DNA from 3 places in the Micromonospora sp. NPDC047793 genome. Region 2 is predicted to be linked to each of the others. Evidence: riboswitches for the same ligand, from Rfam matches in the RefSeq annotation. Region 2 holds a riboswitch; each other region holds the start of a gene.
What was found. A riboswitch is a leader RNA that binds a small molecule or an ion and turns the genes downstream of it on or off. The one in region 2 is predicted to bind S-adenosylmethionine.
Positions count from the first base shown of each region.

Region 1: linked by a shared signal. The riboswitch ahead of thrC (threonine synthase) and the one ahead of ABZ738_RS09325 (ABC transporter substrate-binding protein) in region 2 are both predicted to bind S-adenosylmethionine.
Region 3: linked by a shared signal. The riboswitch ahead of ABZ738_RS19155 (aminotransferase class V-fold PLP-dependent enzyme) and the one ahead of ABZ738_RS09325 (ABC transporter substrate-binding protein) in region 2 are both predicted to bind S-adenosylmethionine.

Region 1 is NZ_JBEYSG010000001.1:261,639-271,886, forward strand. Features, by position in the region: gene ABZ738_RS01155 (alpha/beta fold hydrolase) at 1-227, shown strand, start outside; gene ABZ738_RS01160 (ABC transporter permease subunit) at 227-1,126, shown strand; gene ABZ738_RS01165 (DUF4232 domain-containing protein) at 1,116-1,802, opposite strand; gene ABZ738_RS01170 (DoxX family protein) at 2,205-2,654, shown strand; SAM riboswitch class I at 2,847-2,982, shown strand; gene thrC (threonine synthase) at 2,992-4,278, shown strand; gene ABZ738_RS01180 (GNAT family N-acetyltransferase) at 4,561-5,580, shown strand; gene paaN (phenylacetic acid degradation protein PaaN) at 5,633-7,306, shown strand; gene ABZ738_RS01190 (GNAT family N-acetyltransferase) at 7,881-8,411, opposite strand; gene ABZ738_RS01195 (cold-shock protein) at 8,623-8,823, shown strand; gene ABZ738_RS01200 (hypothetical protein) at 9,222-10,046, shown strand.
Region 2 is NZ_JBEYSG010000003.1:365,645-375,892, forward strand. Features, by position in the region: gene glpK (glycerol kinase GlpK) at 1-543, shown strand, start outside; gene ABZ738_RS09295 (carbohydrate-binding domain-containing protein) at 693-2,024, shown strand; gene ABZ738_RS09300 (TetR family transcriptional regulator) at 2,144-2,950, opposite strand; gene ABZ738_RS09305 (ABC transporter ATP-binding protein) at 3,060-4,001, shown strand; gene ABZ738_RS09310 (anibiotic ABC transporter) at 3,998-5,623, shown strand; gene ABZ738_RS09315 (amino acid ABC transporter ATP-binding protein) at 5,696-6,427, opposite strand; gene ABZ738_RS09320 (amino acid ABC transporter permease) at 6,424-7,206, opposite strand; gene ABZ738_RS09325 (ABC transporter substrate-binding protein) at 7,242-8,084, opposite strand; SAM riboswitch class IV at 8,346-8,458, opposite strand; gene ABZ738_RS09330 (urease subunit gamma) at 8,751-9,053, shown strand; gene ABZ738_RS09335 (urease subunit beta) at 9,050-9,415, shown strand; gene ABZ738_RS09340 (urease subunit alpha) at 9,412-10,248, shown strand, end outside.
Region 3 is NZ_JBEYSG010000009.1:44,631-54,878, reverse strand. Features, by position in the region: gene ABZ738_RS19165 (hypothetical protein) at 1-205, shown strand, start outside; gene ABZ738_RS19160 (GMC oxidoreductase) at 202-2,052, shown strand; gene ABZ738_RS19155 (aminotransferase class V-fold PLP-dependent enzyme) at 2,057-3,286, opposite strand; SAM riboswitch class IV at 3,339-3,456, opposite strand; gene ABZ738_RS19150 (hypothetical protein) at 3,949-7,527, shown strand; gene ABZ738_RS19145 (hypothetical protein) at 7,593-7,778, shown strand; gene ABZ738_RS19140 (LamG domain-containing protein) at 7,775-10,018, shown strand; gene ABZ738_RS19135 (MBL fold metallo-hydrolase) at 10,052-10,248, shown strand, end outside.

The DNA.
Region 1 (10,248 bases), on a different contig from region 2:
ACCCGACCGCGGCCCGGGACGTGCTCAACGACCTCGGTGGCGTACGGGTGCTGGACGACGCCGACGGGCACCTGGTGGTGGACACCAACGGCACCGCGCGCAGCGAGGTGGTCGCCGAGTTGGTACGGGCCGGTATCGGAGTGGACCGGGTGGTGCCCCGGCGCCGCCTGGAGGACGCGTTCCTCGCCCTGGTGGGCGAGAACTCTCGGGGAAGCGGGGACCGGTGATGGCGGGATCGACCGTGCAGCCGACGCGGGAGGAGTCCGGGGTGGCTCCGTCGGGTGCCGCCGCCGGCTACCGGCCGTCGAGGACGTTGCCGTTCGGCGCCGAGTTCCGCCGTCAGGCGGCGCGGCGGCGTACCCAGTTGGCGCTCGGCTTCATGGTGCTGCTGCCGTTGATCATCCTGATCGCCTTCCAGTTCGACTCGGGTGACGACGACAGCGGCCGGGGCGAGTTCGGCAGCCTCGTCTCGTTCGCCACCTCCGGCGGACTGAACTTCACCCTGTTCACCATCTTCGTCTCCGCCTCGTTCCTGCTGGTCGTGGTGGTGGCGCTGTTCTGCGGCGACACGGTGGCCAGCGAGGCGAGCTGGGGCAGCCTGCGTTACCTGTTGGCGGTGCCGGTGCCCCGGGCCCGGCTGTTGACGGTGAAGCTGCTGGTGGCGCTCGCCTACTCGGCGTTCGCGCTGGTGCTGCTCGCCGGTACGGCCCTGCTGATCGGCACCCTGCGGTACGGCTGGTCGCCGCTGCGCAGCACGGTCGCCGCACAGCTCGAACCCGGCGAGGGTTTGCTCCGCCTGCTCGCGGTGCTCGGCTACCTGGCGGTCGTCCTGCTGGTCGTCGCCGGCCTGGCGTTCCTGCTCTCGGTGGTCACCGATGCCGCGCTGGGCGCGGTGGGTGGTGCGGTGCTGCTGTGGATCCTCTCCAGCATCCTGGACCAGATCACCGCGCTCGGCGCGATCCGGTCGTTCCTGCCGACCCACTACAGCACCGCCTGGCTGGGGTTGCTCTCCACGCCGGTGCAGACCGACGACATCGTCCGGGGCGCCGTCTCGGCGATCTGCTACGCCACCCTCTTCTGGGGGCTCGCCTTCTGGCGCTTCACCCGCAAGGACATCACCAGCTGAGTGCGGCGTCGACGCCGTCGTCCGCCGACTCGGTGGGCGTCGGCGTCGGGCCCGTCCGCTTCTTCCAGGCGCTGACTCCGATCCGGTCGGTGTTGCCGAGGTCGATCGGCCCCTCCATGTCGAGTTCCTGCCCCGGCTGCCCCTTGGCCGCCGCGATCTCCACCCGCGCGGCGTCGGTGGCGACCACGGTCGGATCGTCGACCAGGTTGCGCCAGATCACGGCCGCTCCGGCCGTGGCGCCCGGTGCCAGCACCAGCGGCCGGGGTGGGTCGTCGAAGCCCGAGGCGATCCCGGCCGCCCCCTCGACCACCCGGACGGTGATCGGTGCCCCCTCGCCGTCGAACAGACGCAGCGCCGGATAGCCGCGCAGCTTGTACGGGCGGTCGCCGCAGTTGACCAGCTCCACGCCCATCGCCCGGAGCCCCATGGCCGCGCTGACGCCGAGGTAGCGGATCCGTACCCCCGATTCGGGGCAGACCTCCGGCGCGTCCGGGCCGGCGGTGGTCGGGCTCGTGGCCGGGTCGGCCTGCTCCGTCGGTCCGTCACCCGGGACGTTGCCGGACGCGTCGGTCGGTGCGCAGCCGGCGAGCAGCGCGAAGGCGGTCAGCAGCGCGACGAGCCGAGGACGCCGGTAGGCCCGGCCTCCGTCGCCGCGTCTCGTGGTCGTATCCGGCATCGATCCCCCGTGGATTTCTCGCATCGGCCCATCGTCGCATCACGGTCCTCGATCGTTCGGCGGGCAGTCGGGGTGGCGAGGTGGGCGCTTCGGGACGGCTTTCCGGTCGGTCGGGGACCGCCCCGCGTACCGGCTGGTGGGACGACGGTGGCCGCTTCCGGACCCGGGTGGGCGCGCGGCCCCGGATCGGATGACCGCGACTTGTTGCCGTCAGATGTCCAGGGTGTACAGGGGGTCGTTACGGAGGGTGATCGAAATGATCTTCGCCGAGGGGGGTTCCCTCGGGAGTTCCAGTCGCTACCATCGATGTGGGAGCGTTCCCAAAGGAAGAGATTGCATCGACAAATATTTATCAGTCCCGCATTCTGGTTGCCCTCGTCCATCCACAATGGAGGTTCCGGAATGCGTACTGACCGGTTCGGCGGGCCGGCCCTGTCCCTGTTCCGCATGGTCATCGGCCTGCTGTTTCTCTGCCACGGGTTGTCGTCTCTGTTCGGCGTCTTCGGCGGTGCCCGGGGGAGCGGTGAACCCGTCCCGCTCGGCACCTGGCCGGGCTGGTGGGCCGCGCTGATCCAGGCCGTCTGCGGTGCCCTCGTGCTCCTCGGTCTCTTCACCCGACCGGCGGCACTGGTGGCGTCGGGCTCGATGGCCTACGCCTACTTCGTCGTCCACCAGCCCGAGGCGCTGCTGCCGCTACGCAACCACGGCGAGCTGTCGGTGCTGTTCTGCTGGTCGTTCCTGCTGATCGCGGTGCTCGGCCCGGGTAGCTGGGCGCTGGACAACCTGCTGCGCCAGCGCAACGGTGCCGCACTGGACCTGAAGGCGGCCGAACGCAGGTCCGTACCGGCCTGACCCGGCCGGTGCGGTGACCGACCGACGCTCGTGCGCGACCCTGGACCAGGTCAACCCGGCGCTGCCGGGGCTGCCCGATCCAGGGTCGACGCGCTTGCGCGGGTGGTGGCGGCGGTGAGGAATCGCTCACAGGCTGAGATCGAACGCTGACGAGCGCGGCGGGATTGCCTAGACTCGGCGGCACAACTGAATACCTCATCCAGAGGGGCTGAGGGATACGGCCCGAAGACGCCCCGGCAACCACCCCGCGCGCTCATCGCTGAGCGTCCCGTGGGGCAGGTGCCAATTCCGTCCCCGCCGCAGGGTGCGATGTGGGGGAAGATGAGAGGACTCGGACATGACGTCGACGCTCGCCCCTACCGGGATCGACACCACCGCCAGCCCCGCCCGCGCCCTGGTCTGCCGCGCCTGTTCCGCCCGCTACCCGTTGGCCGCGCAGCACGCCTGTTACGAGTGTTTCGGCCCGCTGGAGGTCGACTACGACCCGGCGGCCCTCGCCACCGTGACCCGTGAGCAGATCGAGGCGGGCCCGCAGAACATCTGGCGCTACGCGGCGCTGCTCCCCGCCGGCCAGGACCCGGCCACCCGGGTCACCCTGGACCCCGGTTTCACGCCGCTGGTCGCCGCCGACCAGCTCGCCGCCGAGCTGGGCATCACCGGCCCGCTCTGGATCAAGGACGACAGCGCCAACCCCACCCACTCGTTCAAGGACCGGGTCGTCTCGGTCGCGCTGACCGCCGCCCGGGCGCTCGGCTTCGCCCGGTTCGCCTGCGCCTCCACCGGCAACCTGGCCAACTCCGTCGCCGCCCACGCGGCCCGCGCCGGCACCCCGTCGGTGGTGTTCATCCCCAGCGACCTGGAGCAGGGCAAGGTCGTGACCACCGCCGTCTACGGCGGCGAGCTGGTCGCCATCGACGGTTCGTACGACGACGTGAACCGGCTCTGCGGCGAGCTGGTGGAGACCGACGAGTTCGAGGACACCGCCTTCGTCAACGTCAACGTCCGGCCGTACTACGCGGAGGGCTCCAAGACGCTCGGCTACGAGGTCGCCGAGCAGCTCGGCTGGCGGATCCCGGCCCAGGTGGTCATCCCGATGGCCTCCGGTGAGCTGCTCACCAAGGTCGACAAGGCGTTCAGCGAACTGGTCGAGATCGGCCTGGTCGAGGCGCCGGCCGGCGGGTGGAAGGTCTTCGGCGCCCAGTCGGCCGGATGCAACCCGATCGCCACCGCCCTGCACGGCGGCGGTGACACCATCACCCCGGTCAAGCCGACCGGGATCGCCAAGTCGCTCAACATCGGCGACCCGGCGGCCGGCCTGTACGCCCTGGAGGCGGTACGCCGGACCGGCGGCTGGATGGACTACGCCGACGACGACGAGATCCGTGCCGCCGTGCGGCTGCTGGCGCGTACCACCGGGGTCTTCGCCGAGACGGCGGGCGGGGTGACCGTCGCGGTGCTGCGCAAGCTGGTCGAGTCCGGAAAGCTGGACCCGACCGCGGAGACGGTGGTCTACAACACCGGTGAGGGGCTCAAGACGCTCGACGCGGTCGCGGGCGAGGTCGGGCCGACCCACCGGATCAAGCCGTCGCTGCGGGCCGCCCGCGACGCCGGCCTGCTCGGCTGAGACACACCGCGAGCCCGTCGCCCGAGTGGCATGGTGCACGCCGACCGATCCGCCGGGTAACGGGCTTTTAGCGGTGAGTGCGGAAAACACGCCGTCGAGTACTTGACGGCAGGAACCGGGCGGCGCAAGATGCTTCGTGCGGGAGGGCGTTTCGCCGTAGACTTTCAGTCTTTACGACCCAGCGCCGGAGGCGTTGTGCGATCGTCCCTCCCGACCAAGCTTTCCGAAGGGGCCGGCGAATAATCGCTGGCCCCTTCGTCGGTCGTCCCGCAGGCTGCGGAGATGGCCATCACCATCACCTCCTTCGGTCCCGACGACGAGTCGGCCATCGAACAGGCGTACCGGATCGGTGCCGACTACACCGCGACCGACCTGCCGGACTACCCCCCGTTCAGCCGGCAGCGGTTCACCTCGCTGTTCCACCAGCCGATGCCGGGCACCGAGACCCTCGCCCTGCTGGCCCACGCCGACGGCACCCCGGCCGGCTACCTGCTGCTCGACCTGCCGCAACTCGACAACACCGAGAACGCCTCCGGCGAGTTGGTCGTGCACCCGGACCATCGCAGCCGGGGGGTCGGTCGGGCGCTGTTCGAGCGCGGCCTGCGCGTACTGCGCGAGCGCGGGCGGAAACGGGTCAGTGCGTTGAGCCGGGCGCACCTGCGCGACGATCCCGACCACCCCGCCCCGGCCGCCCGGTTCGCCGCCACCGTCGGCGCGGTCGACGCCCTGGCCGACGTACGACGGCGACTGCACGTCGCCGAACTGGACCAGGCCGCCCTGGACGCGCTGCTGGCCGACGCACGATCCCGGGCAACCGGCTACGAGGTGCTGTTCTGGCGCGGGGGTACGCCGGACGATCTGATCGCCGACGTCGCGTACCTGGACGGGCGGCTGCTGGCCGACGCGCCCATGGGTGACCTGGCATGGGAGCCCGAGCAGGTCGACGCGGAGCGGGTACGCGGCACCGAGCGGGCGCTCGAAGCGCGCGGCAAGCGGCGCTACCACGCGGGCGTACGGCATCAGGAGTCCGGTCGGCTGGTCGCCTGGACCCTGCTCGACATGTCACCGACCGCCGACTGGCACGCCTTCCAACAGATCACCATCGTCGACCCGGAGCACCGGGGCCGCCGCCTCGGCCTGCTCACGAAGATCGAGAACCTTCGTCACCTGCTCGCCCACGAACCCGCGATCCAGGTGATCGACACCTTCAACGCGGACAGCAACGATCACATGATCACGATCAACGAGCAGCTCGGTTTCCGGGTGATGGATCGCTGGAGCAACTGGCAACTCGACGTCTGAGCTGTGACACGCCCCTACTGATCGCGGGGCTTCCTGTTGCATGATGGCGGGCATGACGGAGACCCCGCACCCCCTGTACGACAGGCACGCCGAGACCCTCGACCGCGCGCTGACCGCGATCACGGAGCGCGGGTACTGGTCCGCCTACCCGGAATCACCCAGCCCCCGGGTGTACGGCGAGACCGCAGCCGCCGACGGCAAGGCCGCATTCGAGGCGTACCTGGGTGGAGACTTCCCGCTCGACCAGTCGGGCGACGGCGACCAGGTCGCCACCGAGACCAGCCCCTTCGGCGTCCCGCTGGACGTCCGCTACCCGCACGCCACCGCCGAACAGCTCGTCGCCGCCGCGTCCACGGCGCTGCCCGCGTGGCGGGACGCCGGTCCGCAGGCGCGGGTCGGGGTCTGCCTGGAGATCCTCGACCGGCTGCACAAGAACGTCTTCGAACTGGCCAACGCGGTGCAGTTCACCAGCGGGCAGGCATTCGTGATGGCCTTCCAGGCCGGCGGCGCGCACGCGCTCGACCGGGCGCTGGAGGCCGTCGCCTACGCGTACGCGGAGATGACCCGGCATCCGGGGACCGCCGCCTGGGAGAAGGCCGCCGGTAAGGGCGACCCGCTGCGGATGACCAAGACGTTCCATGTGGTGCCGCGAGGAGTCGCCCTGGTCATCGGCTGCAACACGTTCCCGACCTGGAACTCCTACCCGGGCTTGTTCGCGTCGCTGGTCACCGGCAACCCGGTGGTCGTCAAGCCGCACCCGCGCGCCGTACTCCCGCTGGCCGTGACGGTGCGCTACGCCCGGCAGGTGCTCGCCGAGGCCGGTTTCGACCCGAACCTGGTCCTGCTCGCCCCGGAGGCGCCCGGCGAGAAGCTGGCCTCGACCCTGGCCCTGCACCCGGCCGTCAAGATCGTGGACTTCACCGGTTCCACCGAGTACGGCGACTGGCTGGAGGCCAACGCCCGCCAGGCGGCGGTCTACACCGAGAAGGCCGGACTCAACACGGTGGTGGTCGACTCCACCGACGACTTCGCCGGCATGTGCCGCAACCTCGGGTTCACCCTGACGCTCTACAGCGGCCAGATGTGCACCACCTCGCAGAACATCCTCATTCCCCGCGACGGCATCGACACCGACCAGGGACACAAGAGCTTCGACGAGGTGGCCGCCGGGATCGCCGCCGCCGTCGGCAAGCTCACCGCCGACCCGGCGCGTGGGGTCGAGCTGACCGGCGCCATCGTCAACGACGGCGTCCTGGACCGCCTCGACGAGGTCACCAAGGTCGGTACGCCGGTGCTGGAGTCGCGTACCGTCACGCACCCGTCGTTCCCGGACGCGGTGGTCCGTACGCCCACCGTCGTCAAGCTGGACGCCGGCGACACCGCGACCTACTCGCGGGAGTGGTTCGGACCCATCTCCTTCGCCATCGCCACCGACTCCACCACGCACAGCCTGGACATCCTCCGGGCGACCGTGGGGGAGAAGGGCGCGCTCACGGCAGCCGTCTACTCCACCGACGAGGCGGTGCTGGACGCCGCCGAGAACGCCGCGATCGAGGTCGGAGTGCACCTGTCCGGCAACCTCACCGGAGGCGTCTTCGTGAACCAGTCGGCGGCGTTCTCCGACTTCCACGGCAGCGGGGCGAACGCGGCGGCCAACTCGGCCCTCACCGACGGGGCGTACGTCGCCAACCGTTTCCGCATCGTGCAGAGTCGGCGGCACGCCTAGGTCTGCTGCTCACGGTGGGGGGGGCGGGTCTTCTCACGGTGGGGGTTCCGGGGCAGCCTGACCCGCTCCGGGCGGTCAGGCTTGATCCCTGCGCGGGTCAGGCTGCCCCGGAACCCTGCTGGGTCACCGTTGGAGCATGAGCTGAGTTGAGCTTGGGCGGTGCGGTGCGGTGCGGTGCGGAGGCGGACGGTGGGCGGCGGTACTGCGCCTTGCCGCCTTTGCTCTGCTTCACTCCACGCAATACTCTCGGGAGAACGCACCGGTTCTGGTCAATTGTCATGGCTTTGCCAGTGCGGCATTTGCCAGGAGGAACGAATCGCCCTGTTCGTTGCGTGGATTGAAGCAGAGCAAAGGCGGCGCGGGAGACCTGGCACCCGCCGCATCCGCCGGACACCCTGGCCAGCCCGCGACCGTCGCTACCGAGCAGGGCGAGGGGAGTGGGTCGGTCCGATCCGAGGGCAGGCCACCCGATCAGCCGGACCACGTCGGGTTTCCGGGCAGCCCACCCTGCGGAGGAATCAAGCCTGACCGCCCGGAGCAGGGTGGGCTGCCCGTAAACCCCCACCCACACCTACTACGCCCGGCGGCGCATCTGGAGTTCGCGGAGGGCGGGGACGGTCGGGTGCGGCACCCGTACGCCGGTGTCGGCGAAGCCGATCCGCTGGTAGGCGCGGTAGGCGCGGTCGTTGCCCACCACGACTTCGAGCATCAGCTCCTGCCGCCCGCACTCCCGTGACCAGGCGCCGACCGCATCGATCAGGGATGCGAGCAGGCCCGTGCCGCGCCACGTCGGGGTGACGTAGACCGCGTAGACCACGGTGACCGCGAGTTCCGTGGGATGGGCGACGCCACCTGCGTGCCCGACCAGTCGGCCACCGGGGTCCGCCACGAACTGGGCGGTGTGGGTGCCGGCCGAGACCTGGGCGACGCGGGCGGCGTACTCGGCGTGCGGGCGCGCGGCGGCCTCCGCGATCGTCTCCAGGAAGGCCAGCGGGGCGTCGGCGAGCATCTCCAGACGGAGGGCCCGCATCCGGGCGGCGTCCGCCGGCTCGACCCGACGGACGTCCGCCCGCAGGGTGCTGGTCTCGTCGAGCGCGCTGGTCATGTCGGCATGCTTACCACAATGACGTACGGCGATGCCGTCAGTCGGAATATGCCCGATTTGTGGTCGTGCGCGGTCGTCACGCCTCGTGTACCGTGCGATTTCGGTCACCGTTTTTCGGGGTCGTCGCGGATCGCTGAAACCGGTGGTCTCCGGGTGTTCGGCGTGCCGGTGCCCGGAGTTGTGGTACGCCGCGCAGAGTGAGGACAACACCGTGGCACAGGGCACCGTGAAGTGGTTCAACGCCGAAAAGGGTTACGGCTTCATCGCCGTCGACGGCGGGCAGGACGTCTTCGTTCACTTCTCCGCGATCGAGATGGACGGCTACAAGGCGCTGGACGACGGCCAGCGGGTGGAGTTCGAGATCGGCCAGGGCCAGAAGGGCCCGCAGGCCGAGCGGGTACGCGCCATCTGAGTCACCCGCCGCGTCCACCTCGCCGGCTGATCCTCGGGTGGGGTTATGGGATCGTGGCCGGTGCAGGGCAGCGGCGCCGGGGCCGACCAGGGAAGATCATGGGCCGATCCAGCCATCGCTGAGGAGCGTCCATGTCCGACCAGCCGCCCCCGGCGGGTCCGTCCTCGTCCCCCGACGAGCCGGCCCGGCCTTCGCCGGCGAACGAGCCGACCCCGCCGGCGAACGAGCCCGATCGGGGGGACGGGCGGCCACCGGTCGACCCGACCGCCCCCTATCCGGGCCAGCCCTATCCAAGCCAGCCCTATCCAAGCCAGCCCTACCCGGGCCAGCCATATCCGACGTCGCCCTACGGTGGGTACCCGCAACCGGGGTACGGCCTCGACCCGGCCAGCCCGTTGGTGAATCCGCCCGGTGCCGGTGTAGGTGGTTGGTACGCGCGCTGTGTCGGCGCGCTCCGCCGGGGCTGGTCGCTCCTGCTGCCGATCGTCCTGCTGACCCAGGTGCTGCCGGCGGTGGTGCTGGCGGTGCTCGCGCTGGTGATCGACCCCACCGCGCGCTGGGAGGAGCAGCTCGCCGACGACAGCAGCGCGTTGCCCTCCGGATTCTGGGCCGACAGCCTCGTGTGGGTGGGCAGCCTCTTCGGGGCGGGTCTGATCGCGAGCCTGGTGCAGTGTGTGGGCTGGGCGGCCGGGACCTGGGTGATCGCCCGGCAGGCGGCCGGTACGCCGGTCGACCTGGGCGCGGCCATGCGCTACGGGGTCCGGCGGGCGCTCGGGCTCTGGGGATGGACCCTGCTGTTCGGCATGATCGTGCTGTTCGGCCTCTGCCTCTGCTTCCTGCCCGGCATCTACGCGGTGTTCGCGCTGGCCATGGTCGGCCCGGTCTACCTGTTCGAGCGGGACAACCCGATCGGCCGCTCGCACCAGATGCTGCGGCAGCGCCTGGGCCTGCTGCTCGGCCGGTTGGCGCTGGTGATCGGCGCGGTGGTCGCCGTGTCGTTGGTCGCGGCTGCGATCGAGCAGGTGGGCCTGCTGCTGATCGGCACCGGCCCGATGGAGACCCGGACTGTGACGGCGGGCACGGTCGTGGTGACGGTGCTGGCGGCGCTGCTCACCCTGCCGGGCCAGCTTGCCCAGTTGGTCGGGCTGGTCGTCACGTACGCCGAGCAGCGGGGACACGAGGGGCCGGTGAACGACGCCCAACTGGCCCATGAACTCGGCTGATCACGGCGGTCGTGCTTGCACTCGGCAGGGCAGAGTGCTAAACAAGTCATTGGCACTCGCATGGCGTGAGTGCCAGTTGGTCGGGACGGTGGGGCCACCGTCGCACCCGGGGGATCACCTCGGGCGGGGCAGTGGCCGGTCGTCGCGGGCTATCCGGCCCGGCCGAGGAGACGTCGCCGTCGCCAGGTGGCGACGTCCCAAG
Region 2 (10,248 bases):
AAGATCATCAACAGTGCGGGGCAGAGCGAGGACCTGGCCCGCCAGGTCTCCGACAACGGCGGGGTGTACTTCGTACCCGCCTTCTCCGGCCTCTTCGCCCCGTACTGGCGGTCCGACGCGCGCGGCGCCATCGTCGGGCTGTCCCGCTACAACACCGACGCCCACATCGCGCGGGCCACGTTGGAGGCCATCTGCTACCAGAGCCGGGACGTGGCCGAGGCGATGGCCCAGGACTCGGGCGTGGCCCTGGAGTGCCTGAAGGTCGACGGCGGCGTCACCGTCAACGACCTGTGCATGCAGTTGCAGGCGGACGTCCTCGGGGTGCCGGTGAGCCGGCCGGTGGTCGCCGAGACCACCGCCCTCGGTGCCGCGTACGCCGCCGGGCTGGCGGTCGGCTTCTGGCGGGACACCGGCGAGCTGCGGGCGAACTGGAACGAGAGCCGGCGCTGGCAGCCGACCTGGTCGCCGCGACAGCGGGCGGAGGGCTACGCCGGCTGGCAGAAGGCGGTACGCCGCACGCTCGACTGGGTCGACGTGGACTGACCGGACGGCGGCGGACCAGACGGGTTTCCATCACGTTTCGTGGACACGCCATCACTGCGTGTTGGTGACGCGTTCCCGGGATGTCCGGTCGGTCTGCCTTAGCATCCCGATGTCCGGCAGGTGCCGGTGTGGTACAGGGAGGGGCAAACATGCGGATCACGCGGGCCATCGTGGCGATCGTGGTCGTGTTGTCGGCCGGCGTGCTCGCGGGCACGGCGAACGCGGCGGAGCCGTCACCGTTCACGGTGGTCAACGGGTCGATCAACCCGGCGACCGGCACGCCCGTGCCCCCGTCGGGCACCCACGCCACCCTGTGGCGCAACAGCAGTCACGCCACCACCGTGCTGCAGGGCTCCGGCCAACTGGTGATCGGCGCGATCGGCGACGAGTGCGACGGCTGGCCGGTCGTCCGGGTGAGCGTGGGCGGCCAGCCCGTCGGCGAGGTGACCGTCACCAGTGCCACCGACTACGGCAGCTACCTGGTCGGCGCGCCGCTGGCGTACGGGCGGCACTCCGTCCGCATCGAGCTGGTCAACGACCGCTACACCGCCGCCTGCGACCGCAACGTGCACGTGGCGTACGCCCGGACGGAGGAGGCCGGGCCGGTCGACACCACGTTCGGCTTCGCGGTGGTGCCGGACACCCAGGAGGAGGTGCTGACCTCGGGCGACACCCGGATGCGGCAGCGCATCGACTGGCTGGTGGCCCAACGCACCGCCCTGGACCTGCGCTTCGTCACCCACTCCGGGGACGTGGTCAACTACGACACCCCCGACCACGTGCAGTACGCCCGCGCCAGTGCCGCCCTGCGTCCACTGGAGGCGGTCGGCCTGCCGTACACGCTGGCGGTCGGCAACCACGACACCCAGGTCTTCGGTCCCGACGGCGTGCTGCGCAGCCCGGCCGGGCCGTTGCTGCGCGACACCACCACCTTCAACCGGTACTTCACCGCCGACCGCTTCGGGGTGGTCGGAGGCCGCTTCGAGTCGGGCAAGGTGGACAACGCGTTCGCCACCTACCGTGCCGGTGGGGTGCAGTGGCTGGTGCTGACCCTGGAACTGTGGCCCCGGAGGGCGGCGGTCGCCTGGGCGCAACAGGTCGTCGCGGCCCACCCCCGGCACAACGTGATCGTGGTGACCCATCACTTCCTGGAGAGCGACGCCACCATCGGCCAGAGCGCCGGCTTCGGGTCGACGAGCCCGCAGTACGTCTTCGACAACCTGATCCGTCGGTACGCCAACATCCGGTTCGTCTTCTCCGGACACACCGGCACCGCGGCGTCGCGGGTGGACACCGGGCTGCACGGCAACCGGATCCACTCGTTCCTGCAGACGTTCCACTCGCCACGGACCAACCCGGTCCGACTGGTGGAGATCGACACGGCCGCCAACTCACTGCGCACCTGGATCCATGCGCCGTACACCGACGAGGACTTCCCGGCCCACAACCGCACCTACACCAACCTCAACCTCATCCGCTGACCCCCGCCGGCGTGCCCGCCTGCTGTGGTTGATCAAGAAGTTTGGTCGCGACACGCCGACCCCGGTACGACCAAACTTCTTGATCAACGCGGGGGTGTGTGGGGTGCGGAGGGGGGGTCTCAGAACTGGCTCAGAATAGTCGCAGTATCACTATGAGATTCGAGATGGCGGTAGACGGTGGCTCGGGACACCCCGAACTCGGCGGCGATCTCGTCGGCCGAGTGGGTGCCCGCCAGGTGCATCCGGCGGGCCGCCGACACCTGGTCGGGGCTCATCGCACGCGGTCGCCCCGGCCGCCGTCGGCCGCCTCGCGGGCGCGGGCCGGCTGCCGGGGCGGTCGAACCGTCCGCGCCGGTGCCGGTGGTCGGCGGAGCGGCCAGCGGGGAGTCCTCCAGCAGTCGGCGGACGCCGTCGAGCATGTCCTCGCGCAGCGCACGCTCGGGTACGTCGGTGAGGAAGAGGACCGGATCGCCGCACATCGCGAGCGCCTGTACCGCCCGGACCCGCTCCCGCACAGCCGGGTTCGGCCCGGCCACGATCTCGTTGGCGCGCATCGCGATCCGCATCAGCCGCTGGTAGTCCGTGCCACGATCGACCAGCGCCAGGTCGTGGTAGAGCATGCCCAGCGAGTGCCGGTGGGCGAGCATGACGTCCACCCAGCCCTCCAGGAGCGACCACCGGGCCTGTCCCGCCGGTAGGGCCTCGGCCCGGTCGAGCAGCTCCTCCAGGTCCCGCACGAACGGCTCGGCGAGGTCGGTGAGCAGGTGTGCCTTGCTGGGGAAGTGATAGAGGATCGCCGCCTTGGTCAGTCGCAGGCGTTCGGCGATCTGGCGCAGCGAGGTGCGTTGGTAGCCCTGCTCGGTGAACATCTGCAACGCCGTACGCAGGATCCTGCTGCGCGTGTCGTCGACTTCCTCCCAGCTCATGGCGTTCAGCGTAGCGGTCCCTGACCGCTGGACGGGCGCTGCGGGAATCCACTTACCATCGGTCAGTACAGTGAGGGGTGGTCGGTACACCGAGCGACAGGAGGCACCCATGTCCGTGATCTCGATCGAGAACCTCGTCAAGACCTTCGGTGGTGTACGTGCCCTGGACGGACTCGACCTGACGGTGGAACCGGGGGAGGTGCACGGCTTCCTGGGACCCAACGGCGCGGGCAAGTCCACCACCATCCGGATCGTTCTCGGCCTGCTGCGCCGCGACTCCGGACAGGTACGCGTCCTCGACGGCGACCCGTGGCGGGACGCGGTCGCGCTGCACCGGCGGCTGGCGTACGTACCCGGTGACGTCAACCTCTGGCCCAACCTCACCGGCGGGGAGGCGATCGACCTCTTCGGCGCGTTGCGCGGCGGTCTCGACGAACGCCGCCGCGACGAGCTGCTGCGACGCTTCGAACTGGACCCGACGAAGAAGTGCCGCACCTACTCCAAGGGCAACCGGCAGAAGGTCGCCATCGTCGCCGCCTTCGCCTCCGGCGTGGAGCTGTACGTCCTGGACGAACCCACGTCCGGTCTGGACCCGCTGATGGAGGCGGTGTTCCAGGAGGAGGTCCGCACGCTCACCCGGGCCGGAGCGAGCGTGCTGCTCTCCAGCCACGTGCTCGCCGAGGTGGAGGCGCTCTGCGACCGGGTCAGCATCATCCGGGACGGGCGCACCGTGGAGTCCGGCAGCCTCGCCGAGCTGCGCCACCTGGCGCGTACCACGGTGACCGTCGAGACCGCACGGCCGCTGACCGGGCTGGCGGAGCTGCCCGGCGTCCACGAGGTCCGTCCGGTCGACGGCCGGGTCAAGCTGGAAGTGGAGCCGGCGCACCTGGACACCCTCCTCGGCCACCTGGTCCGGTTCGAGGTCCGTGCCCTGACCAGCACGCCGCCCACCCTGGAGGAGCTGTTCCTGCGGCACTACGGCGGCAGCACCGACGCGGGACGGCAGGCCGGCGACGTCGAGCGGGAGACCACCGCCGGAGGTACCCGATGAGCGCCTTCACCGGCACCGGGCGACTCGCCCGCCTCGCGCTGCGTCGGGACCGGATCCGCCTGGCGGTCTGGGTCCTCGGCACCCCGCTGATCGGCTACGGGCTGGCCGAGAGCGTCGCCGGTCTCTACCCCGACGAGCAGACCCGCCTCGGGTACGCCGAGACCGCCCTGTCCAGTGTGGTCGCCCGTGCCTTCAACGGTCCGATCGCGAGCGCCGACCTCGGCGCGGTGGTGGTCGCCGAGACGTACCTCACCCTCACCCTGCTCGCCGCGCTGCTGAGCACGTTCGCCGTGGTCCGGCACACCCGGCAGAACGAGGAGACCGGGCGCGCCGAACTGCTCGGCGCCACCGTCGTCGGCCGGTACGCCCTGCTCACCGCCGCCCTGGTGGTGGTCGTCGGCGCGAACCTGGCCTCCGCCGCGCTGCTCGCCCTGGCCTTCGTCGGGGCCGGGCTGCCGGTCGTGGGTGCGGTGGCCGCCGCCGCCGCGATCGGCGGGGTCGGCGTCGCCTTCACCGGCCTCGCGGCCGTCACCGCCCAGCTCTCGGTCAGTTCCCGGGGCGCCAACGCGCTCGCCGCGGCCACCGTGGGCGTCGCGTTCCTGCTGCGCGCCGCCGGTGACGTGCTGGGCGAGCGCGGCAGCGACGGTACGCGGCTGGACAGCGCCTGGCCGACCTGGCTCTCGCCGTTGGGCTGGGGCACCCAGGTACGCGCCTTCGGCGCCGAACGATGGTGGGTGCTCGCACTGCCGGTGGCCCTGCTGGTGGCCGGTGTCGCGCTGGCCTACCTGCTGACCGAGCGCCGGGACGTCGGCGCGGGTCTGCTGGCCGCGCGGCGTGGACCGGCCCGAGCGGGCTCGGGGCTGCTCGGACCGGTCGGCCTGACCTGGCGGTTGCAGCGCGGCGCACTGGCCGGCTGGGCGGTGGCGGTGGTGGTGCTCGGCCTCTCCATGGGGGTGGCCGGTCACGAGGTCGACGCGATGATCGCCGAGAACCCGGCGGCGGCCGACGTGATCGCCCAGCTCGGCGGCGGGGCGGAACTCGTCGACGCGTACCTGGCCGCGATCCTCGGCCTGTACGCGCTGACCATCGGCGCGTACGTCGTGCAGGCCCTGCTGCGTACCCGCAACGACGAGTCCGACGGCATCCTGGAGGCGCTGCTGGCCACGGCGGTGAGCCGGACCCGGTGGCTCGGCACGCAGGTGTGCGGCGCGGTGCTCGGCGCGGCGCTGCTGGTGCTGCTGGCCGGTCTCACCACCGGGCTCGGGTACGGCCTGGCGGCCGGTGACGCGGTCGGCTGGACGGTCGAGCTGGGCGGGGCGGCGCTGCTGCGGTTGCCCGCCCTGCTGGTGCTCGTCGGGGTGGTGACCGCCCTGTTCGGCGCGGTGCCCCGCTGGTCGGTGGCGTTGAGCTGGGCGGTGCTGATCGCCTTCCTGCTGCTCGGACAGTTGGGCGCGGTGCTGGAGCTGCCGCAGGCGGCGCTGAACCTGTCGCCCTTCACGCACGTGCCGTCGGTGCCCGCCGCCGACCTCAGGGTGCTGCCCCTGGTGGTGCTCACCGCCGTGGCGGCCGTGCTGCTGGCCGTCGGAGTGGGCGCGTTCCGGCGGCGCGACACCCCGGTCTGAGGTGTAAGGAGGGGACCCCTGCTAACGCCTCGTGCATAGCAGGGGTCCCCTCCTTACATCCGACCCCGCGCGCTACAGCACCTGGGACAGGAAGCGGCGCAGGCGCGGGTGCTCGGCCGACTCGAAGATCGTGGCCGGCTCGCCGGCCTCCAGCACCACTCCGGCGTCCATGAACGCGACGGTGTCGGCGACCTCGCGCGCGAAACCCATCTCGTGGGTCACCACCACCATGGTCATGCCCTGCGACGAGAGGTCCGCCATCAGCGACAGCACGCCCTTGACCAGCTCCGGGTCGAGCGCCGAGGTGGCCTCGTCGAAGAGCATCACCTGCGGCTGCATGGCCAGCGCCCGGGCGATGGCCACCCGCTGCTGCTGCCCGCCGGAGAGGTGCGCCGGCCGGGCGTCGGCCTTCGCCGCCAGCCCCACCCGGTCCAGGTGGGTACGCGCCACCGCCACCGCCTCGTCCTCGCCGAGCTTGCGGATGCGCCGCAACGCGACGGTGATGTTGCGCAGCACGCTCATGTGCGGGAAGAGGTTGAACTGCTGGAACACCATGCCGACCCGCTGCCGCAGGGCGTCCGGGTCGTCGCGCAGCACGCTGCGCCCGTCCAGCAGCACGTCGCCCTTGTCCGGTTCGAGGAGCCGGTTGACGGTCCGCAGGAGCGTCGACTTACCGGACCCGGACGGGCCGATCACGCAGGCGGTCGCGCCGCGTGCGACGTCCAGGTCCACCCCGCGCAGCACCTGGTGACGGCCGAAGGCCAGGTGTACGTCGCGCAGGCTCAGACTGACCGAGGTGCTCATCGTTGGTTGCCTCCGGCGGCGCCGGGCAGCGCCAGGTCGAGGTCGTCGGGGTCGTCACCGGCCGGTCCGGTCGCCGGGCGGCCGTGCCGCAGCCGCCGGTCGATCCAGTTGACGACGTGCGTCAGCGGCACGGTCAGGGTCAGATAGACGAGCCCGGCGAGCAGCAGCGCCGACTGGTTGCCGGTGTTGGCCGCGTAGTCCTGCCCGATCCGGAACAGCTCCCGCTGGCTGGCCAGCAGACCGAGGAAGTAGACCAGGCTGGAGTCCTTGATCAGGGCGATGAGCTGGTTGACCCAGGCCGGCAGGACCCGCCGGACACCCTGCGGGATCACCACCACCCGCATCGCCTCCCACCAGGAGAAACCGAGCGCGCGGGCGGCCTCCACCTGGGTGGCCTCCACCGACTGGATGCCGGAGCGGAAGATCTCCCCGATGTACGCCGACGCGATCAGCGACAGCGCCAGGATGCCCAGCGGGTACGGGTTGGGTCCCCACACCTGCATGCCCAACGGCGCCAGACCGACCCCGATCAGCAGGATCGTCGCCGCCGCCGGCAGACCGCGGAACACGTCGGTGTAGACCCGGGCCGGCCACCGCAACCAGCGGGTACGCGAGATGCCCGCGACGGCCAGCACGATGCCCATGGCGGAGCCGAGCAGGGCGGCGGTGACCGCCAGGATCAGCGTGTTCGGCAACCCGACGGTGATCATGTCGGGCAGCGCCTCGCGCATCGACTCCCAGTCGAAGAACGTCTCCCACAGGGTGCGCAACGGATCCACGGTCGACCTCCGCCCTACTCGCTCGTCGTCCTACCTCAGGAGGCGGCCGGCGCCGACACCTCGCCGCTGCCCGGGGTGAAGTCGGCCGGGATCGGCCGGCCCGGGTAGTACTGCTCCTGGAGGCGGGTCCAGGTGCCGTCGGCGATGACCTCGTCCAGGGCCCGGTTCAGCGCCTCGCGCAGCGTGTCGTTGCCCTTGGCGACCGCGTACGCGGTGGGTGCCGGGCTGAGTTCCTTCGCCGCGACCGTGATCCTGCCGCCGCTGTCGGCGGCGGTCTTCTCGCCGATCTCGGCCGGGGCGATCCAGGCGTCGGCGGTGCCCGCCTTGAGCTGGTTGATCGCGCCGTTGTAGTCCGGCACCCGCACCGGGTCGAGGCCACGCCCGGTGGCGTAGTCGTCCTGGACGGTGCCCTGCACGACGACCACCCGCTTGCCCGACAGCTCGTCGAAGCTCGCCAGCGTCGAACCGGCGGGCACGTCGAGGCCGAAGTATCCGAAGTCGTAGCCGTTGCCGAAGTCGACCGTCTTCTTCCGCGCCTCGGTGATCGTGATCGAGGAACTGCCGACGTCGAACTTGCGGTTGTTGACCTGGGCGAGCAGACCGGAGAAGTCGGTGCCGACGAACTCGACCCGCAGCCCGAGCTTGTCGGCGGCGGCGACCAGCAGGTCGTTGTCGAACCCGGTGAACTCGCCGTCCTTGAGGTACACGTTCGGCGGTGCGTCGGTCAGCGTGCCGGCCCGCAGCACCCCCGGCTGGAGCAGGTTGTACGGGTTCTCGGCGGGGTCACCGTCCGCGCCGCAGGCGGTGAGGGTGACGGCGGCGAGCACGGCGGTGACGCCGACGGCGGCGGCCCGGGTGAGGGCAGGAAGGAATCGCACAGGTGTCTCCTGATGAGCGGCGGCGGGCACGCACGTGCCACACCGACGGTCCGCCGTGGGACGGACCGCGAAGGATGGGAACGAACGGGGTGGTCGTCCGACCGGGTGGGGTCGACGGCCGGGTGGCGACGCGGTCAGCTACACGCGGCGCTGCACACCCGCATCATGTCGACGTGTCGACGCCGGGTCAGGTGCCGGCAGGCAACCGGTCGATCGGGGTACGCCATGGCTCTCCTCGAGGTCGTGATGACCTGGGACACCAGGCCACGCTTGCACCGGAGATCGCTCCGATGCCTGGTCCTCACCCGGGGCACCCCTGCGCGGACGAGGGTTGCCGGCCAGCGAGCCGGGGCTTGACGCTGACGCTCTTGACCTGCCGCCGAGGCTAGCAGCCCGTGACGGGGCAGCGTCCACCCGTTATGACCACGCTCACGCGGGGTGTTGCCCGCTGCCCGCGTGATCCCTTACGGTCTGCTCAGCGGTGGGCGGTGCGGTCCGCATCCGACCCGACACCGCCGGTGGTCCGTCACGCGGACCGGGGAGGTGGAAACCCCGGGCCCCGCGCACGTGGCGGTCGGGACCGGCGGGCGAACCCCGACCGGCGGTCGGCGCGTCGAGGCGCCGGGCCGACGGTGTCCGGGGCGCGGAACCCACCGGGAGCACCCCGTGTATCTCACCCCTCACGAGCAGGACCGCCTGCTCGTCCACGTGGCGGCGGACGTCGCCCGACGCCGCCGCGAGCGCGGCCTGCGTCTCAACTACCCGGAAGCCGTCGCGGTGCTCACCGCCTTCCTCCTCGAAGGTGCCCGCGACGGGGCGTCCGTGGTCGACCTGATGGCCTCCGGCCGCACCGTCCTGAGCCGGGACGACGTGCAGGACGGCATCCCCGAGCTGCTGAGGGAGGTGCAGGTGGAGGCGACGTTCCCGGACGGCACCAAGCTGGTGACGGTGCACCACCCGATCCCGTGATCCCCGGGGAGATCCTGCCGGCGGCGCGGCCGGTGGAGATCAACGCCGGACGTCCGGTGACCACGCTGCTCGTGGTGAACACCGGTGACCGGCCGGTGCAGGTCGGGTCGCACTACCACTTCGCCGAGGCCAACCCGGCCCTGGACTTCGACCGGTCCGCCGCCTGGGGGCAGCGTCTCGCCGTACCGGCCGGCACGTCCGTGCGGTTCGAACCGGGCGTGAGCCGCACCGTGGACCTGGTGCCGCTGCGCGGCACGCGGATCGTCCCCGGCCTGCGCGGCGAGTGCGCCGGCCCGCTGGACCCGGCCCCGACGACGGCGGTGCCCGACGACGGCGCGCAGCGGAGCGGAGCGACGGCATGAGCATGGTGGAGCGGGAGCGCTACGTGGCGCTCTACGGGCCGAGTACGGGCGACCGGATCCGGCTGGCCGACACGAACCTGCTGATCGAGGTGGAGCACGACCACTGTGCCGGCGGCGACGAGGCGGTCTTCGGCGGCGGCAAGGTGATCCGCGAGTCGATGGGGCAGTCCCGGGCCACCCGGGCCGAGGGGGCCCTGGACACCGTCATCACCGGCGCGGTGGTCCTCGACCACTGGGGCGTGGTCAAGGCGGACGTGGGGATCCGCGACGGGCGGATCGTCGCGCTGGGCCGGGCGGGCAACCCGGACACCATGGACGGTGTGCACCCGGAGCTGGTGATCGGACCGGCGACCGAGGTGATCGCCGGCAACGGCCGGATCCTCACCGCCGGGGCGGTCGACACCCACGTGCACTTCATCTGCCCGCAGATCGTCACCGAGGCGCTGGCCGGTGGGGTCACCACCCTGGTCGGCGGCGGCACCGGACCGGCCGAGGGGACCCGGGCCACCACCGTCACGCCGAACGCCTGGCACCTGGCCCGGATGCACGAGGCGCTGGACGCGTTCCCGGTCAACGTGCTGCTGCTCGGCAAGGGCAACACGGTCTCCGCCGAGGCGCTCTGGGAACAACTGCGGGCCGGTGCCGGCGGCTTCAAGCTGCACGAGGACTGGGGCACCACCCCGGCCGCGATCGACGCGTGCCTGCGGGTGGCGGACGCCTCGGGCGTGCAGGTCTCCATCCACACCGACACCCTCAACGAGGCCGGGTTCGTCGCGGACACCCTGCGGGCGATCGGCGGCCGGGCGATCCACTCGTACCACACCGAGGGGGCC
Region 3 (10,248 bases), on a different contig from region 2:
GCTGTGGCACGAGCAGAAGGGGCGGTCCTCCCGGTTCGACGAGGAGGCCATGCCGCGCCTGGAGCGCGTCTTCGACACCGAGGTGCGGGTGCTGCGGCAGGCCGTGGAGGAGATCCGGCGTCATCCGACGCAGGAGCCGGCCACGGATCACCGGCCTGGCCATCAGGGCACGCCGACGGACGCGGGACGGGGTGGCGGGACGTGAGTGTGGACGCGGTGTGCACGGTGCTCCTGCGGATGCCGGCCCTGCGCCCGGACGACCGCCTCCAGTTACGGATCGTCGGCGCCGGCACGCAGGACTTCCGGTACGACCAGCGCACCGGCGAGTGGACCGCCACGCTCGATCCGGCGGCACATCCCGACGGTGTCGAGGTCGTCGTGGTCCTCGACGGCGACCCCCAGCTCGACGGGCCGCTGCACCTGAGCACCGCCGAACTGGCCGCCCCGACCTGCCGCATCGACGGGCGGGTCCACTTCGCGCGGCACCAGGACGTCCTCGTCGGCGAGTCGCACGTCGCCCGGCACTTCTTCCCCGGCGATCCGGAGTCCACGCAGCGCTACGACGTCATCGTCGTCGGCTCCGGTGCCGGTGGCGGCACCCTGGCGTACCAGCTCGCCGAGACTCCGTGGCGGGGCGGTCGGCCACCGCGTGTCCTGCTGCTGGAGGCCGGTAGTTACCTGTTCGGGACGCACACCGGCAACCTGGCCCGCTACCAACCGGTCGGTCCCGACGTGTACCCCAACATCTTTCACCACTGGGGTGCGTTCGGGCGTCGGCGCTGGCGGGCCGCCGACGCCGAGAGCGCCAAGGCACGCATCGCGCAGGGCCTCAACCTCGGCGGCCGGACCCTGTTCTGGGGAGCCTCGGCACCCCGGATGCACCGGTGGGAGTTCCGCGACTGGCCGGAGGCGGTCCGCGACGAGTTGTACGACGTCTGGTACGACCGCGCGGAGCAGCTGACCCGTGTCACTCCCCTGGTCCCGTCGTCGTACCAGACGATGGTCAAGGCGAAACTGCGGGAGTTGCCCGCGTTGGCCGAGTTCCGGCACTTCGATCCCCCGATGGCGATCGAGTACTGCGGTCCGGTCCCCGGGGCGGTGCCGGCGGGTATCTGGTCGGCTGCCGAACTGCTGCTCAGCCGCGCGATGCAGGACGGCCGCTTCGGCAACCTGCGGGTCCACCTGAACCACGAGGTGGTCGGTGTCGAGCGGGCGGCGGGCGAGGTCACCGGTGTGGTGACGTACGACCACCTGGCCGGCCGGGACCGCACCTACCGACTGGCCGACGACGGCGTGGTGGTGCTGGCCGCCGGCACCGTCGGCACTGCCGCCGTCGCGCAGTCGTCCGGCCTCGCCGAGGACATCCCGCTGGTCGGACGCGGCATCACCGACCATCCCATCCACGTGGTGAAGTTCTGGATGCGGCAGGGCGGGGACTGGTACAGCCGGTTCGACTCCAGCAAGACCGTCTCCCGGCACCTCACCGACGCCGCCGACACCGACCCCGTCCACCCGTACAGCGTCACGCTGGACCTCGGCGCGAACCTGAACCAGTTCCGCTTCGTCAACGCGTTGGAGTTCACCGGCGCGAACCTGGCCACCGTCGACGGGAAGATGCCGGGCGAACTCGTGTTCATGGTCGAGGCGCCGCTGGTCGAGCAGAACGCCGTCACCCTGACCGATACCCGGCCGGTGGGCGGGAAGCCCGCCGCGCTGCCCACCATCCGCATCCATCCCAGCCCGCGCGCCCACCAGGTCCAGGACGCCCTCGACACGATCACCGCCGATGTGGTGTCCGCCTTCGGAGGCGAGGTGTACGAGCAGCTCTGGGCTCCGCTCGGCGGGGTGTCGCACGAGGTCGGCACCATGCGGATGGGTCGCGACACGCCGGGCCGGGAGCGGCCGGGGGTGGTCGACGAGGACCTGCGTGTCGTCGGCCACCGCAACCTCTATGTCTGCGACCTGTCCGTCTTCCCGAACTCACCGGCGGCCAACCCGACGCTGACGTTGGCGGCGCTGGCCATGCGCCTCGCCGCCCACCTCAGCACCTGACGACTCACCGCCCCCGGGGCGTGTTGATCACCTGGCGTAGTCCGTGCAGGAGTCGGTCGACGTGCTCGGCAGTCGTGCCGATGCCGATGCTGGCCCGGATCGCGTACCCGTCGGTGGGGCGGCCGAGCCGCACGGCCGCGTCGGCCAACAGCTTCCGGCTGAGCGGGTGGGCGCAGAACAAGCCGTCTCGTACGCCGATGCCGTGCTCGGCGGAGAGCCGGTGGGTGATGTCGGCTGCCCGCCGGTCGGCGACGGTGAAGCTGACGATGCCGACCCGGTCGTGATCGGCGTCGAACGTGCGCAGTTCCGCCACCTGCGGCAGGGCGCCGAGGCCGTCGCGCAGTCGGGCCAGCAGCTCCTGCTCGTGGTGAGCGAGTACGTCCGGTGCGGCGGCGGAGATGGTGGCACAGGCGGCGGCGAGTGCCACCGCTCCCAGCAGGTTCGGCGTGCCGGCCTCGTGTCGGGCCGGGCCGGTCTGCCACTGCACCTCGGCGGGTTCGTCACCGACGTGCCTGGTGGCTCCACCGCCGGACAGGTACGGGTCGGCGGCGTCGAACCAGTCGGCGCGGCCGGCCAGGACGCCCGCACCGAAGGGCGCGTACAGCTTGTGCCCGGAGAGCGCCAGGTAGTCGATACCGGCGGAGGCCATGGAGACCGGGCGGTGCGGGGCCAGTTGGGCGGCGTCGACGGCGATCCGCGCGCCGTGCCGATGGGCGATCTCCGCGATCTCGGCCGTCGGCCAGACCTCGCCGGTGACGTTGGAGGCGCCGGTCACCGCCACCAGCACCGGCCCCGCGTCGCCCAGGTCGGCCAGCGCCCGGGTCAGCCCGGAGGTCACCTCGGGCAGGTCGGCGGGCACCGGCAGGCGGTGCACGTTCGGCCAGGCGAGGAGGTTCGCGTGGTGTTCGCCGGCCCAGGTCACCACGGTGGTGTGCGGGGGCAGGGCCCGGGCGAGCAGGTTCATCGCGTCGGTGGTGTTCCGGGTGAAGATCACGTGGTCGTCCGGCCGGACGTCGAGGAAGTCCGCGACGGTCTGACGGGACTGCTCGTAGGCCAGCGTGCACCGGCGCGACGCGAGGCCGGCGCCCCGGTGCACGCTGGCGTACCAGGGCAGCAGTTCGGTGACCGCGTCGGCGACCGGGACGAGGCAGGGTGCGGTGGCGGCGTAGTCGAGGTTGGCGTACGCGACGGTGGTGCCGTCGGAGAGGCGGACCGGAAGGTCGTCGCCGAGCACGGCAGGAGCGATCGTGGGCACACTCGTCCTCAGGTGACAGTGGACCCGTGCGGGTCCGCGCTTGCCTCCGGCGATCGCCGACGGCCTGGTCTCACCCGGAGGCACCCCACCGCGGATATACGAGGGTTGCCGGTCAGCAGGCCGGGGCCTTGACGCTGACACTCTTGACCGCTGCCGATGCTGCCACACGGGCGAGCCCGCCCGCCAGTGCCCGTCGGGCACCCGGCATGTCCCTGTTCGTACGACACGAGACAGCCCCTTGATTCGTCCCGCCTGACCGGTCGGCTCGCCGTCGCGCCGGTCCGGGTGGCGGCTCGGGAGCAGACGTGAATCCGACGCCCCGGGTGCGCGATTGCGCGGGCGCGCTTCACCACGCACAGTGACCACAGTCACCTGCCGCCGATCGGCTCGGCGCCCCTTCGCCGCTGTTCTGTCGGCCATGGGAGCGCGGGTCGGCGCGGCATGTCGGTGATTCGACGGATCACTGTCCGGAAAGCGTCTCCACCACGCGGGATAGCACACTCCATGATGGACGGACCAGCGGTTCGACTGTCAGCTTTGCGAAACACTTTCGCGCTCTGATCTGCCCTACGGTGAACCGGCGTTACCGCAGCGACCACGCCGCAACCATTGGGGAACGCATCACCATGCGCATACTCGCCGTGCCCGTCAGGGTGGACGCCCTGTGGCTCGCCACCGACCGGACCGTGACCGGACCGACCGCCGACTTCACCCGCCTGCCGTACGTCGACGCCAGCACCGGCCGGGACGCCGACTTCGGTGAGCGCAACCTCAGCGACGCGATCCTGCCCGGGTCGTTCCAGCAGGACCTGCTGTTGCCGGCCGGCATCCACCTGCACTGGTCTCTGCCGGACGCACTGACCCGGTTGACGCACGGCGCCGCGACCGGCGGTGGTGCGCCCGCCGTCGACCTGCCCCGGGTGCCGAACCGGTGGCTGGTCACCCGGACCGCGCCGGGTGGCGCCCAGGACCGCTGGATGGTGGAGAGCGACGCGCTGGGCGACGTCGACCGGGGCGGGGTGACCTATCCGCTGCGGGCGGCCGATCCACGCGGCACCACCGGACGCCCGTGGCGGTATCTCGGCCGGAAGCTGCCGCTGTCGGCGTGGCCCGGTGCGCCGACCGACCGGGTGGCCGCGCTCACCGCGCTCGGCTACGGCGAGCCGACCTTCGCCGCGTTCTATCCGAACTCGTCGAGCGTGTTCGGGTTGCACGACGACGGCTACGGGGCGGTGCCGCCGCCGAACGGCCTGCGCTACGACGTGGTCGGCTGGTATGCCGAGACGGCCGACGACGAACTGCTGGCGGTGGTGGCGACGGCGGCCGGGCGGAGCTGGCCGCAGACCATCGCCGACGAACTGGACTGGTCGGTGCCGGCCGACACCGGCGGCGACGCTCCGGCGCGGATGCTCTGCTTCGGTCGGCTGACCTTCGCCGCGACGGCGAAGCGGGCGCCGGTGCCCGGCCCGACGACCGACTCCGAGAGCGGGGTCTGGGTGGCGAACACCGCCACCGAGGCGCTCGCCGCGCACCTCGGCGCGGTGTTGCCCGGGGTGACCGAGACGCAGACCGAGGAGCTGCTGGAGGCGCTGACCGTCGCCGACGAGTTGGAGAGCGGCGTGTTGGACCTGCCGGCCCGGCTGGCTCAGGCCCGGCATGCCGCGTCGTTCGGCACGGTCGCCTCCGGGGTGGCCTGGACGGTCCGTCGGCAGGACGACCCGCTGGACGGCGGGGACGAGGGTTCGCCGGTCACGGTGCCGCAGCGCCAGGCCCGGGAACGGTTGGCGCTGCCGGGGAGCTTCGGCGACCTGCTGGTCGCGCTGAACGAGGCGCAGTCGGCGTACGACGCGGCGGCGGCCGAGGTCACCGGGGCACGTCGGCGGATCTTCGCGGACTGGACCCGGTACCTGGTCTGTGCGTACCCGCCACCGGGTGCCCGGGACGACTATCCGGACCCGGATCTCGTCGGCTGGTACCTGCGGCGGGAGGTGTCGGCGTTGTCCGCCCGGTTGGCAAGGCTGGGAAGTTGGCCGCCGGTGGACACCGGCACGAGTCTGGCGCACCGGTTGCAGGCCGCCCGGCAGGCCGCGCAGTCGGCGCTGGACACGGTCAACGCCACGGCGGTGGCCACCGCGCGGAGCCGGTTCGAGTTGCAGCAGGTCCCGGGTACGCCGTACCAGGTGCCGAACGAACCGGTGGTGCTGCTCACCGGTGCGGCGGCCACCCCGTCGGACCGGTACGGCCGCGACGGCGCGGACCAGCCGGACGGACTGCTGCCGTGCGTGGCGGTGGAACTGGCCGTCTCCGAGGCCGACCTGCGGGCCGCGACCGGGGTGACCCGCCTCGGTGACCTGCTCGCGGCGCTGGCCACCAAGCTCGCCACCGGGCAACCGGAGCATCCCGCGCTGCGGTCGTGGACGGGTCAGCCGTGGCATCCGGTGCTGCTGCACTGGGAGGTGGAGTTCTTCCCGGCGCGGGCGGGCAACAACCTGGACCCGTCCGGGCGGGACTTCGACCCGGCGTTCGTCACGACGAACTACGAGCTGCCCGACGGGGACCGGGAACTGCGCCCCCGGGCGGAGAAGGACGTGCTGGACACGGCGGCGAACGTCTACACCGGCAGCACGGTGTTGTCGGCGTCGGCGCGGCCGGTGCTCTCCACCCGGATCATGCGGTACCTGCGCGGGACACCGCTGGCCCGGGCGAACGACGAGCGGACGGCGGCGGGACTCGACCCGTGGACCGCCGACCAACTGGACGACGATCCGGGACCGCTGCTGGACTGGTGCGCGGCGCAGCAGGACGACGCGCGGCTGGGCACGCTCGCGACGGCGTACCGGCATCTCGCCGCGCACGAGGGAAGCAACCTGGCGCAGAGCCTGGGTGGTTTCAACGACGCCCTGGTGATGCTGCAGATGGTGCGTCAGTTGCCGATCACCGACCCGTTGGGTTTTCCAGCCGGGCGGTCGCTGGCGGCGCTCGTGCAGCAGGCGGTGGCGGGTGAGGGGCGGCACGCGCCGGTGCCGCTGAGCGACTTCAACCCGGTCCGGGCGGGGGCGCTGCGGGTGCGGCGCTTGCGGATCGTGGACAGCTTCGGCATCGGGTACGACGTCGACACCGACAAGCCCCGGACCACCACCTGGTTGAGCATGCCGAACCGGCCGACCTGGGTGGCGATGCCGCCCCGGCTGGCAGTGCCGGCGCGGGTACGGCTGGACCTGCTCGACGCCGAGGCCGCCGGGCGAGCGCTGAGCGGGTTGCCGCAGTCGTCCCCGGTCTGCGGGTGGCTGCTGCCCGATCCGCTCGACGACGGGCTGCGGGTGTACGCGGCGGACGGGGACTGGCTCGGCACGCTCTACCTGACCGCCGACCCGGCCGCCCCACGGCAGGCGTGGTGGCAGTCCTCCCCGCAGGGGCCGGTCACCGAGGTCGGGTCGATCGGCAACGTGCGGCTGCGCGCGGTGGTGCAGCGGCTGCGTGGGCTGGGCGCCGACGGGCTGGCCGAGTTCGTGTCCCGGCTCGACGAGTCGCTGGACGCGGTCGAGCCCGAGGACCCGGGGCAGCATCGGGCGCGGGCGGTGCTGGTCGGTCGGCCGGTGGCGGTGGTCCGGCTGGCGCTCGATCTGGAGGCGCCGGGGCTGCCCGTGATCCACCAGGACTGGAACGTCTTCCGGCAGGATCTGCGCCGCGTCGGTCGGGAGAGTAACGCGTACCCGTCCGTCCGGTTCCCGGTGCGGCTGGGCGAGCACGGGCGGCTGGGCGACGGCACGCTCGGCTTCTGGCGGGAGCAGCCGGACGGCACCCTGGGCGAGCGGTACCACGACGTGGTGACGCTGGCCGAGCAGGACGGCGACCCGCCGCTCGCCGTCGGGATCGACCTGCCGACGCTGACACTGACCGCGCTGGTGGAGCCGGCCGGGGCGGTACACGCCACCACCGGGGTGCTGCCGACGGTCTCCTGCCGGCTGGATCCCGCCCACCACCATGATGCGCTGGCCCGACTGGAGGTCGGCTTCCTGGCAGCGCCCGTGCTGACCGAGGCCGACGCGCCGGCGCTGGTTACACCGGCGGCCGACCCGGACCGGGTCTGGTCGTGGCGCGAACGCGACGGCGCCTCCTGGGTGGAGGTCGCCGAGCCGCCGGAGCTCGCGGAGGCGTTCCCCACCGCGCTGACCGCTCGCGAGGGCTGGCTCAGCCTGCGTCAGCGCCCGACCGTCTGACCGATCCGCGCGCCTCCCCTGTTCTCCCGCACGTCCACCACATTTCGACCGAGAAGGCGACCCCGATGCCACAGATCACCCTCGACCTGTCCCTGGAACAGACGAACATGGTCCTGGAGGCGCTCGGCCAACTGCCGTACGTCCGGGTCTACGAACTGATCGAGACGATCGGCCGGCAGGCCGGTGCGCAGGTGCAGGGCCCGTCCGTCGAGGCCGAGCAGGCCCGTCTCACCCCGGTGCGGTCGGCATGAGCCCGGAGCCGCTGCTGTTCTGGCAGCTCGACGACATCGCCCCGGGCAACGTCGTCGTCGACTACGGCAAGGGGCAGCTCGACGGCCGGCTCGAAGGGAACCCGACCGTGTCGCCGGACGACCAGTTCGGTGCGGTGGTGACCCTGGACGGCGTCGGCGACGCCGTGGTCTCGCCCGCGCCCCTGCCGCCGTACACGACCTACACGATGTGCGGCTGGTTCCGGGTGCCCACCCAGACTTCGGGCATGCAGACCCTGATGGGCCGCGACCTTTACGGGGTGCACGTCAACGTGCTCGGCCGCATCATGGCCGACCTGCCGGGCACCAACGTCCGGTACTCCAGCGGCGCCGGCCTGTTCACCTACGACACCTGGCACCACCTGGCGGTGACCCGGGACACCACGCTGCTTCGGATCCACCTCGACGGGGTGGTGGTGCTGGAGGCGAGCGTCGGGGCGCCGCCGACGGTGCAGAGCAGCTTCGTGGTCGGGCGGCCACCCGGCAACGCCAGTCAGTACCAGCCGATGTCGGTGGCTGCGGTACGGCTGTACGGCACGGCCCTGAGCGCTGCCGAGGTCACCGAGCTGATGGCGGTGGACGAGTCGCCGGTGACGTCGTTCGTCCGCACCCACCCGCTCGACTTCGAGTTGGCCAACGTCGACCAGCAGCCGGTGTTGTACATCGACGACGCCGCCACCAGCCAGACGCTCACGTTGCGCGTGACCAACTCGTCCCGACACGACATCACGCTCTGGCCGCTGAGCGGCGCGCCGTCGGTGACGAACCGGCACTTCACGCTGAACCTCCGGCCGGGCACGATCGCCCCGGCGAGTACGGTCGGGCTGGCCGCGAGCGGATGGGCGCTGGCCGCCAACGAGGCCCGTACGGAGCTGTATCTGCGCGGTCCGGCGAACGCGGTCGTCCCGGCCGCCGCGTCGGTCGAGTTGCCGTTGACCGGGCTGCGTGCGGACGGCACCGACGGCACCCGGGTGACCCGGGTCGAACTGGCCTATCAGCGGCTCGGTTACACCGGTGAGACCAGCGAGATCGTCGGCACCCGGCAGCAGTCGCTGGAGGTGGTGAACCACCGGGGTCGACCGGACATCCCGCTGGACGTCGCCTTCGTCGGCGGCAACCGGGTGCTCAGCGACGGGTCGGGCACCAGTTCGCTGCGGCTGCGGGTGGCCAACGTCTCCCGTCGGGTGGCGATCGCACTGGCCGGCTCCGCCACCGTCGGCAAGGAGCGGGCGTCGGCGCTGGTCCTCTCGTTCGACGTGCAGTTGGCGAACGAGACCCGGGACTGGGCGTTGACCACGGCCGGTCAGGTCGGTGCGGTGCAGGTGGCGTTGACCGGTGCCACCGGTGTGGCGTGGGACGTCGACAAGCTGATCGACGACGAGCGGGCGATGTGGACGCTGACCCCGAAGCAGGACACGACCATCGCCGCCGAGGAGTGGTTGGAGCTGGGGATCGGGCCGGTCCACGGGCTGACCACGCCGGGTCACGCGCCGGTGGTGCTGTCGTACCGCAACGTCCCCGGGTTCCAGGACGGGTTCGTCAGCGTCGACGTGGAGCGGAGCCCGCTGCTGTTCAGCGGCACCAACGTCGCGGTGGGCGGTGTCGCCGCGCCGTTCAAGCTGACCGTGCGCGCCGCCACCGAGCACCTGCAGCTGCGCCGGGAGGGTCAGACCGGCGGCAACCAGATCTACCTGGAGCTGTACCAGTCGGAGACCTCGGCGAACGTGACCACCTATCCGAGTATCCGGTTCCACCACGCGGGCAAGTTCTGGCACCGGATCGAGGGCCGCCCCGACGGGTTCATGTTCAAGTGGGGACCGCCGACCAGCGACGACCTGAGTGACATCTTCGCCCGCCTGGGCGTGTTCACGTCGATGCGGGTGGACAAGGTCGCGGTCAGCGGGGGCGAGGGTCATCTCCGGGTGGAACGGCGGGATCAGGCAGCCGGTAAGCAGGTGTTCCTGGAGTTGTTCCAGGCGGATGTCCCCGCGAATCAGGGAACCTTTCCGAGCCTGAGGTTCCATCACGCGAACAAGTTCTGGCACCGGATCGAGGGCCGTCCCGAGGGCTTCCTGTTCAAGGACGGCAACACCGGCTCCGACGACTTGCGGGACATCTTCGCCCGAACCGCGTCGTTCACCTCGCTGCGTCTCGGATCCACCGGCATCGGTGAGTCGGACCTGCGCCGGTTGCTCGATCTGGCACGGCGCTTCCCGTTCTAGGTCACCGGTAGCGAAGCGGAGGAGCACGGCACGATGCCGAACGGCAAACGGACGCGGACCACGAGCAAGACCACCGACTCCAGCAAGGCACCCAAGAACACCGAACGCAAGGACGTCAAGGCCAAGAAGGCGATGACCGACGCCGACCGTAAGGCGGCCGTCGCGGCGAAGCTCGCGGTGGAGCTGCTGCAACTGGCCACGACGCTGGAGCCGATCACCCGATCGACGCC